Regions from separate parts of the Paenibacillus sp. F4 genome, predicted to be linked through region 2. Evidence: riboswitches for the same ligand, from Rfam matches in the RefSeq annotation. Region 2 holds a riboswitch; each other region holds the start of a gene.
The links. A riboswitch is a leader RNA that binds a small molecule or an ion and turns the genes downstream of it on or off. The one in region 2 is predicted to bind cyclic di-AMP.

Region 1: it holds a riboswitch for cyclic di-AMP, as region 2 does, so the genes downstream of both, C1T21_RS25415 (C40 family peptidase) here and C1T21_RS23890 (TrkH family potassium uptake protein) in region 2, are expected to answer to the same signal.
Region 3: it holds a riboswitch for cyclic di-AMP, as region 2 does, so the genes downstream of both, C1T21_RS17610 (3D domain-containing protein) here and C1T21_RS23890 (TrkH family potassium uptake protein) in region 2, are expected to answer to the same signal.
Region 4: it holds a riboswitch for cyclic di-AMP, as region 2 does, so the genes downstream of both, C1T21_RS15295 (hypothetical protein) here and C1T21_RS23890 (TrkH family potassium uptake protein) in region 2, are expected to answer to the same signal.

What each region holds. Positions count from the first base shown of each region.
Region 1 is NZ_POVS01000025.1:45,479-48,570, forward strand. It holds gene C1T21_RS25410 (hypothetical protein) at 1-778, shown strand, start outside; cyclic di-AMP (ydaO/yuaA leader) riboswitch at 1,055-1,192, shown strand; gene C1T21_RS25415 (C40 family peptidase) at 1,198-1,698, shown strand; gene C1T21_RS25420 (GNAT family N-acetyltransferase) at 2,004-2,510, shown strand; gene C1T21_RS25425 (4a-hydroxytetrahydrobiopterin dehydratase) at 2,589-2,888, opposite strand; gene C1T21_RS25430 (hypothetical protein) at 3,006-3,092, opposite strand, start outside.
Region 2 is NZ_POVS01000020.1:110,896-113,987, reverse strand. It holds gene C1T21_RS23890 (TrkH family potassium uptake protein) at 1-1,274, opposite strand, end outside; cyclic di-AMP (ydaO/yuaA leader) riboswitch at 1,682-1,834, opposite strand; gene C1T21_RS23880 (CPBP family intramembrane glutamic endopeptidase) at 2,095-3,092, shown strand, end outside.
Region 3 is NZ_POVS01000015.1:137,381-140,472, reverse strand. It holds gene C1T21_RS17615 (polysaccharide deacetylase family protein) at 1-551, shown strand, start outside; gene C1T21_RS17610 (3D domain-containing protein) at 752-1,420, opposite strand; cyclic di-AMP (ydaO/yuaA leader) riboswitch at 1,427-1,595, opposite strand; gene C1T21_RS17605 (amino acid ABC transporter ATP-binding protein) at 1,831-2,553, opposite strand; gene C1T21_RS17600 (ABC transporter substrate-binding protein/permease) at 2,540-3,092, opposite strand, start outside.
Region 4 is NZ_POVS01000014.1:20,762-23,853, forward strand. It holds gene kdpA (potassium-transporting ATPase subunit KdpA) at 1-496, opposite strand, end outside; gene C1T21_RS28475 (potassium-transporting ATPase subunit F) at 647-724, opposite strand; gene C1T21_RS15295 (hypothetical protein) at 908-1,303, opposite strand; cyclic di-AMP (ydaO/yuaA leader) riboswitch at 1,419-1,591, opposite strand; gene C1T21_RS15300 (glutathione peroxidase) at 2,058-2,543, shown strand; tRNA gene C1T21_RS15305 (tRNA-Leu) at 2,688-2,770, opposite strand; gene C1T21_RS15310 (urease accessory protein UreF) at 3,033-3,092, shown strand, end outside.

The DNA of each region.
Region 1 (3,092 bases), on a different contig from region 2:
TATCGTTATCATTTTATTTCTGTATCGACTACTGTGGGGGGTGTTTCTCTATCGGCTGGTGCAGTCTGCCGTTATCCCGCTACTGCTCCGTTATCCTGATCAGGGTCACAACGAGCTGGGACAGACCTTGTTTTGGATGGAGAGCCAGATTGCTCTGGTGGATAGCCAGGAAGTACATGTGTATTTGTGGATACTACTAGGGGCGACTGTACTACGCATACTGATCACTCCCTTCATTAGAGCCGGAATATATCAAAGCCTGCATACCGATGCGACTGAACCGCAAAGCCTGTCCTTTTTCAAGGGTATGAAACGCCATGGCATGTCGTCGCTGTTGTATTACACCATCGAGTTGGGACTGCTGCTGCTTCCCGCCTTTTGGGTAGTACCGAGACTCTACCCTATTGTAGCAGGAACGCTTCAGTCTCCCTCTTACCTGCTTCATTTGTTGCCCTATGCTATGGGGTGGATGGCTTACGGATGGTTCATTCGGCAGTGCATCCTGTATATGCAACTGGGGACTGTCGGTGGTCACGCCATACTATCGTCCCTGCTCGCCTTCTTTCGCCAGTTCCTCCCAGCTGTCGGTATATCCCTTTTGCTCGGTGCTTGTGTGCTGCTGGTCTTCGGTCTATTTGGCACCGTGGCGATGATTTGGACTGGCATGCTGGCGCTCATTCTCCAGCAATCGTATCATTTTGTTACTAGTCTGGTCAGGCTGTGGCATATCAGTTCGCAGTACAGACTATGGCATACCGATATCTCCAGTAGAAGTTAAGCCCTGCCTTTATGTTTTTTACTTCATTTCTGTCTGTCGAAAAATCTTGATTCATATCCGCGCAAACGACACATAACTGAATACTGTTAACAAGATCTGTTCCTGGGACATTAGGAGCAGATTTTTTTTGTAACTTTTTGCAATGAAACATTTGCCAAAGCCAGCCGTCTTTGTTACAATAATCGCAGTGAACTGATAGTAACAACTTTGTAATCTTTATTGTAACCTTTATCTCAAAAATAACGTTATTGTGAATACTGCTCTCCAAGGTGCACATCTTAAGTTAAGCCTAATTCCTGGCACCTAGGAAGCGGGGGAACCAGTTTGGGTGAATTGATCTCGCAACAGAGTGGTCATAGGGGAACCTTCTACCGAATCCTTAAGCTAACCTCGCAGGCATTGGAAGGGGTATATTTTTTTTGAAGAAGAAGCTAACGATCGCAGCTATGGGTCTTGCCATTGCCTTTACATCTTTTACATTCGGTGGCGGCAGTGCATATGCAGACTCTAAGATGGACCAGGTCATTCAAGATGCCAAAGGAACGAGCTACAGAAGCGGAGGCACTACACTCGAGGGATTCGATTGCTCCGGCTTCACAATGTACGTATACAACAAACTGGGAATTAAACTTCCGCATCAATCCGGATCACAATTCAAAATGGGATCTTCTGTATCCCGCGATGAAATGAGACCTGGGGACTTGGTGTTCTTCAACACCACAGGAAGAGGCATTTCCCATGTAGGTATCTTCGTAGGTGAAGGGAAATTTGCCCACTCCTCGACTTCACGTGGTGTAGTAGTTAGCTCACTGAACGAAAATTATTACGCTAACCGCTATGTCGGTGCAAAAAGAATTATGAGCACAGACGCTTACCATTCTGTAGCTTCAGAAATTCCTGATGACGACAACGTAGAATAACTAACGCACAGCAAGCTAACCCTAGCCGCAATTTGATTCTGACCGGAATCGAATTGCGGTTTTTTATGTCCACAACATCAGCAATTATTATCATTACTGACGAACTGAATCCTCAAAAGGTTTCAATTGTAGCGAACATCGTCGGTTTTACCGTCAGCGCTGGGGGAGCATATGAGCAGTAAATCCTTCTTATTGAATGTATACCCGACTTGGGTATGAAATAAACACGCTTGCCATTCCCCTGCAACTTGTCTACAATCTGTTGTTAATGATTGAAGTACCTGTGTAAAAGGAGGATGAAACACATGCCGGCCTCAATATCCAACTATCGGATCGTACCGATGGATGAGCATCAAGCGGCTGCAATCTGTGAGTGGCGCTATGATCCACCTTATAACATATACGGTTGGCTCCCCTGGGAACAAATGAAGGCACTTGAAGTCGAATTTGGAAGTCCCACGCTTCGCCAAGAGCAATATGTTGCCGTACTGGATAAAGAGAACAAGCTGACGGGATTTGCTCAATATTTTCCTATGATCGGTGTGACCCGGCTAGGTCTTGGAATGCACCCTGAAAGATGCGGACATGGCAAAGGCTCTGATTTTGTCCGTGCCATTGCAGAGGAAGCCCAACGACGCAACCCGAAGAATGAAATTGACCTAGAGGTGCTCACTTGGAATGGGCGCGCTATCCGGGCCTACAAGGCGGCTGGATTTGAGCTTACAGATACCTATGAACGCCAGACTCCTGATGGCAAAAAACCATTTTATTGTATGGTATATCGTCCCGAGCACCCAACCCAGATTCTATGATAAAAGCGCCTTCGGCATACAACCGCAATGTTGTATAGCGAAGGCGCTTTTATCATCATACGACAGATCATTACAAGCTCAATGACTGCTGCGCATTTTTTCAAAAGCTTCATTATATTGTTGGGCTTCCTTAATATCCACGGCCATAATACCGCCGTCGTCCCAAGAGGTCAAACGCAGAGTCACGGTCTTGTAATCAATCGTAATAAATGGATGATGATTGAACGCTTCAGATATAGCGGCAACTTCATCCACGAATGCAATCCCTTTCATAAAACTGGAAAAATTATATTTTCGGACGATCCAACGTCCTTCCTCCAGTTCCCAGCCCTCCAGTTTCTCCAGATGTGCTTCAATCTCTTCTTGTGTAAAAGGCATGTTACGAACTCCTCCCCGTTTATACGGAAGCCTTTCGACCGCTTAAATACGGCCAAAACTACGATATATTGGTGTACATATTACCACGGCCCCGTTGATAAATCCATAAGACGGACCTCAAATCAAAGGGACTGACGTCAGCTCCTCGTCCCCAATAAGTACATAGATGCGATGCTGCTCCGGCTCATAGATCACAACGCCACT
Region 2 (3,092 bases):
TAAGCTAGCGTGAGTGGCCCCAGTCTACCTGCAAACATCGTCAGGGTAATCACCAGCTTGCCTATAACTGTCAAATCAGGTGTAAGCCCCATCGACAGCCCCACTGTACCAAACGCAGACACCGTCTCAAACAAGATCATCAGAAAATGATGATCTTCAGTTGCCGACAAAATCATCGTCACCCCGATCACGAACAGCAACCCCAGCAGTGTAATGGTCAAAGCCTTGTAAATTCGTCCCTGCGCAAGTCGGTACTTGAACAGTACAATATCTTCCCGCCCCCGCAGCATCGAAATCACCGCTCCAATGAGCAGGGCGAATGTTGTGGTCTTAATCCCGCCTCCAGTGGAGCCAGGAGAAGCCCCGATAAACATAAGTATGATGATAAAAAACTGCGTAGCCTGCCGCAAGCCTGCGATGTCCAGCGTATTGGCACCTGCGGTACGGGGAGTAACGGACTGGAATAAAGATCCCAGTAGCTTACCACCCCAATCAAGCGAGCCCAGAGTCTTTGGATTCGTAAACTCAAATACAAAAATCACGAGCGTGCCGACTACAATCATAGCGCCCGTCATGCTGAGTACCACCTTGGTATGCAAGGACAGTCTCTTGCGCTTGCGATATTCTGCCAGGTCTGACATCACTACAAAACCAATGCCGCCAGAAATAATCAGGAACATAGCTGTAAAATTAACAATCGGATCATATACATAACCTGTCAAGCTGCGAAATTCACCGAATAAATCAAAACCAGCATTGTTAAACATGGAGATGGCATGCCAGATTCCAAAATATATCGCCCTGCCTACGGGCATATCAAAGGACCAGCGAACCGAGAATATCGTAGCGCATACGCCTTCAATAACCAGTGAGTACAGTAATACCTTACGGATTAACCCGACAATTCCCTCTACAGAAGTCTGATTCATCGCTTCCTGCAAAATGAGACGCTCCCGCAAGGAAATCCGACGCTTGAACACCAGTGCAATCAAGGTAGCCATGGTCATAAAGCCAAGACCGCCGATCTGGATCAGCGCAACGATGACAACTTGACCAAAAGTGGTAAAAAAGAGGCCGGTGTCCTTTACGACAAGCCCAGTTACACAGGTCGCAGAGGCGGCAGTAAACAAAGCGTCTATAAACGCAAGTGGTTTTCCTGTTGTATTAGAGATCGGCAGCATTAACAATAAACTACCTATTAGAATGATAATGGCAAAGCCCGCAACGAATATCTGCGGTGGAGAAAGCCGAAGCCAGCTTGCATTGGGATTCATCTATTCATCACTTCTCTCCTAATCCTTAAAACTATAAATCAGTGATTTAATACGGTATAAGCTCGCTACGCGTTCCATTTGATCTTCCGATCGTCGTTGCCCCTGAATTTTTTGATTTTTCCAAACCTTAAGTAACTATAATTAGCATTCCCTGAATACAGGAAGAATGCATGTCAAGCACTACTCGGCCCCCTGTGCTATTGGCGGGCAGTAGCGAAGGGGGCAGAATTGTTCTGAAGAAGCGAAGCGTTTGCCTTTATCTCCGGATTTTAACCATTAAAGGGGGTATACAATTAAAAAATCCGGGGATAACAGCAATCGGAAGAATAATCTGCACCCGCAGCGGTCTAATCAATCCAAACACTTTTATACACACAAAAAAGACACCGGAAAACCGAGTGCCTGACTTGGTTCCTGCTCATAGCCTACGAGGTTAGCTGACGGATTCGGGCAGCACAGTATGCCCTATTTACACTTCCGATCCAGCAGGATCGGTTGTAAAATTCACCCCAGTAACATGGTTCCCCCGTTTTCCCATAGAAATTCGGCTCAACTGTATATCGTTACCTATGTATTTCATAGGCATTGCTCAAGATTATAATCCTTCTATATCCAGATCACAAAACCGATTTCGCCGAAAAAACGTGAAATTGGCTTTATTTTGCGAATGGGCATCGTTTAATCGCAGCTTATCTTATTTTATTGGAACTTTAAAGTGCTTTCACTCTATTTTCATGAATATCGTTGGTCTGTTGGCGGGAACCTGTGCAGTATGATATCTTTAATGGATGTTCTTATTTACAGATTAAGGAGGAAACTCATGAATCCTATCGGGAAACCGGTCGTGCTCACGGCCAACTTCAAAAAATTAGGCTTGCTGGGCGGGATTGGCCTGATTTGCTTTTTTATCTTTCAATTGCTTATTCCCTCGCTTAGCAATCCGAGTCCAGAATCAGTAATGAACGCAAAGGTCATCAGCAAACAAGAAGCGGTCATACACGCATTGGACTTCGCCCGCTCCGAGCTGGGCTATACTGAACCACAGCCAGAGGAGCCTGTCGTGACCTATCAGGCCGAAACAGATTTGTACGGTTATTTATCTAGAGAAAAACTGCTTCAACAGTACGACCGTACATGGAAAAAAAGTTACCCTTACGAAACCTTTCGGGTTGATCTGCCTGAATCCTCAGCGAAAAGCAAACTACAAATTCATGTGGATTTATCCACTGGGAAGGTCGTTAGCTTTAAACGGATCACCTCCAGTACCAATTACACACAGGCTGATATTTCTACGGATGAACAAGCACGTAACAGGCTTGTACGTGTGGCTGAGGACGGCATGACGCTCGAAGCCAAGGAGCAGGCGGCCGCAGTATGGGTCAAGCGCTTTGGCTTTAAGCCGTCGGATTTGAAGCTCGCGACCACTGAAAAAGAAGGCGGATTAAAGTATACCGTAGACGATAAAAAAATCGGCGCCTCGGTACTTACACTGGCTTTTACTTTTGAAGACGGTGATGTTCGCTCCTTTACTCAAAACTTTTCGGCCCCGTCGTCCTATACCGATTATATCGAAAAGCAAACATTTTGGGCGAATTGGATGACCTATGCGGGTTATGCCCTATTTAGCTTTGTGCTGGGTGTACTTGCCATTGTGTATGCGTCACTCACCCGACGACATACTTCATTTGTTCGTGGCATTGTTCTGTCCGTTATATACTTTATTGCTAGTATAGCTGGAACCATGAACATGCTGCCTTTATTGCAAGCAGAAGCAGGCGGTAAGGGCATGCTTATATTTCTTATGATTTTCCAGATTGG
Region 3 (3,092 bases), on a different contig from region 2:
GGTATACGCCGCAGGTTTTGGACGTATTACACGCCAATGGCATCAAAGCCACCTTTTTCATCGTCGGTCACCGTGCGGAAAAGCATCCGGGGATCATACGCCGTATTATCCGTGAAGGCCATGCTATAGGAAACCATTCCTATACTCATCCGGATTTTAGGAAGGCTACACCAGAACGCTTTCGCAACCAGATTACAAAAACAGAACGTATTTTACAAGCCAGCGCAGGTTTTCGCCCCAAGTTGATTCGTCCACCCTACGGTGAAATCACGGAGCCTCAAATCCAATGGGCACGTCGTCATGGCTATATGATTGTCAATTGGAATGTAGACTCTCTCGATTGGAAGGGATTAAGTAAAACACAAATTCAGCGCAATGTGATCCCAGCTACCGGGCCTGGCTCTATTATTTTAATGCACGCAGGTGGAGGTCAAAGTTCCAACTTGCAAGGCACTGTCCAAGCTCTGCCGGGTCTAATTCACTCTCTAAAAGCTAAGGGCTACAAATTTGTGACAGTCCCCCGGCTACTCCACACCTCGGAACGGAAATAACCATATGTTTATGATTGAGCTACAAGCTAAAGCAACGTAAAAAGGCTGTCTTACCAGCAGAAGTTTTCTGCTCGTCAAGACAGCCTTTTTTTACGGATAGGACCTGATAAGAGTCCGACCTAGTTATATGCGGTAGAATACATGTATTAAGTTTACATAATATATATTATGTTTTATTAAACTAATATATACGTACAATGTTATTTATTAATAACGTACAGCTTCACATTTTGAAATCCAAAGTCGTTCACAAATGATTTGTTGCCAGGAATAAAGATATCAATCCGTTTTCCTGTAATGGCGCTGCCCTGATCGCGAGCGACAGCTACAAAAGAATGATCCGGCAAACCTGGGTGGGAATAGCCTGTAACCAGCACTTTCGTGCCCATCGGAATGACGTTCGGGTCTACCGCAATTGTACCTAGTTTAAGCGGATTGCCGTAGTAGTCTACTGCTCCCCATTTACCATTCTCATCGGCTGCAGCAGAATACGCAGAAGCCTTAACGTCAACTATTTTGCTATAGTTGAATGTTTTACCCCACGCTTCAATCGTTGGCCCCTCATTCGCTAGTGCTTTCTCCGTAAGAAGCTGCGGCTTCGAATCCGAAGCTGCCTTCACACTTTTTTCGCCAGGCACCTTAATTTGCAGACCTGCATATATATTGTTGGAGGCAATGTTTGGGTTCGCCTTCGTTAGCTCGTCTACCGATACTCCATAACGTTGAGCAAGTAAAAAAAAGGTATCGCCCTCTTTGGCAGTGTGAAGCGAAGCAGCATCCGCTACTCCAGCTGTCTGTGCCAGCCCTGCAATAGCTGCGGCAAGCACCGCAAATTTCATCGTTTTACCAATATGTTTTAGATGTTTCAAAGATATGTACCTCCTCTGTTATGCCTGCGAAGTTAGCTGTCGGATTCGGACTCAGGAGAAGCCCTATGCTTGTGCAATTCACCCCTAGGCATATTCCACATCGTCTTATGACGTATCGGAATGACTGCCGTTGTTACGTCCCCCGCACTTCCCATAGTTTGGGCCCAGCATTCAGCGGTTGTCATAACCACATGCTGTCCCGGTAAGTTTTGGCTTACTGCATAATATCACAATTTTGTAACCTTATCCGTATGAAAATGTTGGGAACCTTGAACATCATACTATACTCGTTACAATTTTGTCATCAAGAAATCAATATTTGTTACGAAAGTATGGGGAAATGGTGACAAAAAGGAAAAAAGCCCTCCGTCAAACGGAGGGCTTTTTTTATAGATTATATCAGCACTTCCTTACAATACTTTGGCAAGAAAATCACGGGTGCGATCATGGCTTGGAGTGCCAAATACCTGCTCTGGTGTACCTTGCTCTACAATTTGACCGTTATCCATAAAGATAATTCGATCGCCCACCTCGCGGGCAAAACCCATTTCATGCGTCACGATTACCATTGTCATGCCGCCTTCGGCGAGCTTCTTCATTACATCCAGAACCTCTCCAACCATTTCAGGGTCCAATGCAGAAGTCGGCTCATCGAACAGCATTACGTGCGGCTGCATGGCCAAAGCACGCGCAATCGCAATACGTTGCTTCTGACCGCCAGATAACTGGTTCGGATAGGTATTCTTCTTATCCTCAAGCCCTACGGTACGCAGGAGTTCTAGCGCAATTTTTTCCGCTTCCTTCCCTGACTGTCTTCTAACCTGTGTTGGGGCAAGTGTCAGGTTCTGCAACACTGTTTTATGCGGGAACAGATTAAAATGCTGGAACACCATCCCCATCTTCTCCCGGGTTACATTAATATTATGGCCACGAGCTGTAATCGGCTCGCCCTCAAACAAAATCTCCCCGTCCGTAGGCTGTTCCAACAGATTCATACAACGCAAAAACGTACTCTTCCCCGAACCACTGGGGCCGATGATGACGACGACTTCGCCTTTGGCGATATCTATATCAATGCCTTTTAATATCTCATTCTTACCGAACGATTTACGCAGTTGTTTAACGGTGATCACTGGCTCTCAACTTCCTTTCCCATAAACCCAGCAGCTTAGACAAGCTGAATGTCATTACAAAATAAATAGCGGCTGCGATTACGAACGGACTTAATCCTTCGTAGGTAATGTTCTTAATGACCTGGGCCTGATACATAATATCCACCATCCCAATGGTCGAAATAATGGATGATTCTTTAATGATCGTAATAAACTCATTACCGATAGCAGGCAAAATAGATTTAAACGCTTGCGGCAAAATGACATGACGCATAGCTTTACCGCGTCCCATACCCAACGAACGGGCAGCCTCCATCTGTCCACGGTCTACTGCCTGGATACCTGCACGGAAAATTTCAGCCAGATATGCCGAGCTATTCAGAGACAATGTAATTATACCAGACTGAAGTGGGGTAAAATTGACACCCAGCGTCAAAGCAACCCCGTAGTGAATGATCATAAGTTGTACCAGCATAGGTGTGCCACGCAGGATCTCCACATAAGTGGTACCTAACCACTCAATGATGCGTATACCACTCATCCGCAGCAAGGATACGATC
Region 4 (3,092 bases), on a different contig from region 2:
AATTGCCCATCCCTTCACCGCGCCGCGTCAATCCCCTCATAAAAGCCGCAGCAACCGCAAAACCGGAAGCAGCCGAAGTGAACATCATCATCGTGACGAACGCCATCTGTGTCAGATACGTAAGCCCGCTTTCTCCGCTATAATGTTGGAGATTCGTATTCGTCATAAAGCTGATTACCGTATTAAAAGCTAGTGATGCTTCCATATTACTGTTTCCCGCAGGATTACCGGGAAGCATTCCCTGTAAACGCAACAGCAAGTAGCTGATCGCCACAAGCACCACATTCGTTGCAATGAAACTCATAACATACGTAGTCCAACGCATGCTCTCCAGCTTCTTCAATCCTACTACCTTATAAATCAGCTTTTCTGTTCCGCCAAAAATCCGATCCGTCCGATTGGGTTCATTCGAGAATACATGATACATATAGGTGCCCACTGGCTTTACCAAGAGCAGCAATATGACGATCACAATTCCAATTTGAAGCAGCTCCATCCTTTATTCCTCCTTCAAAATGCTCCTGCGTTTGGAACAACAGACCTGCTTCAGAGCACCAAACGTGTGCACACGTTTGCGAAAACCCGTTACCTATGATGCTTAATATTCAGATCTGTTGTTCCCGCCCGCTCTATCCCCTATAGCTGACTAGAACTTTTCAGGGTTCAGGAGTGCGTAGATTAAATACATAAACACAATAGCCGTAAGCCCAAGTATAACGATCATCCTCTTCGTCCTCCTTTAGAGGTCTGCGCATCACACCAGCGTACAAACAGCAGTATCACTCCATAACTCACAGCCATGACGAGCAGCATGTATATATCCATCATGTTTATACCCTCCGTATCGGTCCTCAGATCGCCATTCTTATTTGATCATAAAATCATAAAACAACTATGTTATAAGCGCTTATCCGTTCAGCAGAAAACCCACCTCTCCGTTCAATGTGTAGATCACATGGTCCGCTCCCAATCCCCGATAAATTCCTTGTGGATTACAGCCGTGCGTAATAACATAGATCGATTCCGATGTTAGTGGCCGACATATTTGCAGGAAACGGCAAGTCAGATTCAAGCTGTTCTCGAACAAATACACACTACCAATTTCTTTTTTTGGAAAATTCCATTTTCCCGCTTGCATGGTATTGATGCGGACAATGTGCTCCACACCCATTTTTTTGAGCTGTCGTTCCTCCTGGGCGCTATTCGTCAGAACTGCAAACGCCAATTTTTTGAAAATAAGCAATTTCACAAAACTTCTGCCCGCTTCATTCGGTGCAGTGACAATAATTAACCGACCTTCCATCAGTAGCTCCTCTCCCGGTATAAAAAGACAACAAAAAGAAGCCGAAGGAAAAAGGCTTTCCTCCGGCTTCTTACATATCCATGATAAAATAAACCATGGCTGCACACGGCGGTTTGTTGCCTCTCCCTGTACGCTTACGAGGTTAGCTGTCGGATTCGGACGTGAGAGTCGCCCTATTTCTGGCACTTGACCGGAAAATTCACCCCATGAGACACACGGCTTTCGAAGCCGTACAGTCTCGATTGGTTCCCCCGCTTTTGCAACTGCAAAATTCAGCGCTATAGACATTTCGTTGTTGCTTCATTCAAGTTAATTTGAAATTACGTCTTGAATCATACACCCGCGCATGGAAGACTGTAAAGCTCAACTGCGGGGTTATAAATCGGCCTTTAGAGCCTAGGATATTAATAATAGCGCTTACAATGCAACTATGCTTCTCACAGCTCCTTCAATCTCTGTTTTTCATCCCTTTTCGAAAATGACAAGCATGTCAATATTGGCGTAGGGTAGAGCGTTTTTGGCCTTTTTTTGTAAAAAGAGAAGAAAATACGCTATATGTACCAGCTAAACACCGATTGAACCCGCTTTTATAAGAAGAAACACCTTAATTCGCTCCATTTGCGGTGCGATTTACTGTTTTGAACAAAATACGATTTTACAGCGGCTAAAGGCTTGATACAGCTTTTCCAAACTTGCAACCTCGCTTTTAATTGCTTACAATTTAATTGCTGAATATTGAATAAGGAGAGATACTATGACCGTTTATGAATATGATGCGCAAACCCTGCAAGGGAAACAAATTCCGTTATCCACATATGAAGGGAACGTTCTGCTTATCGTGAACACTGCCAGCAAATGTGGGTTAACCCCCCAATACAAAGCGCTACAAGAGCTATATGACCAGTACCATGAACAGGGGCTCGAAATTTTGGGATTTCCCAGCAACCAGTTTGCCAAACAAGAGCCAGGTTCTAGCGAGGAGATTTCCGAATTTTGCCAGATCAATTATGGTGTTACCTTTCCGATGTTCGCCAAAACAGATGTCAATGGAGATCAAGCGCACCCCTTATTTCGCTACCTTACCCAAACAGCTCCGGGGGTATTAGGATCCAAAGCGATCAAATGGAATTTTACTAAATTCTTAATTACACGAGAAGGTAACGTATTTAAGCGCTATGCACCGCAAACCACTCCAGATAAGCTGGCGGGAGATATAGAGAAGCTTTTGCAGCAAAACTGACATTCTTCTTAATCACAGTTATTAAACAACCTGTTGTCTACCGTTGCTTCTGTGGCTAAAGGATAACGAAAAATGCTTAACAAAAAAAGCATCCCTTCACGTAAACCGTGTCAGGATGCTTTTTTAACTGGGTCTTGCATATAATGCGGTCGAGAGGACTCGAACCTCCACGGGCGTACGCCCACTACCCCCTCAAGATAGCGTGTCTGCCATTCCACCACGACCGCAAATCATAATGTATTGAGGCAACAGATTTATTATACTCTCTCATCAACTATTTGTAAACAAAAATAGAATAATTATTTTCTATGTTATTTTAACTGACATATATGGACAATAAAAATATTTAATTTGACACAAATGATACTTAAGTGTAAATATATATTACATATATATCAAATATTTTTCATTAAACCAAGTGAATAGTAAAATAATATAACATAATGATTCACTTCGAGGAGGCGAACCGCCCTGCATAAAGGCAACCGCTTGCTGAACTATGCATTATTATTGGACCCTTCCCTACCTGTTGGTGGCTTCACCCGTTTT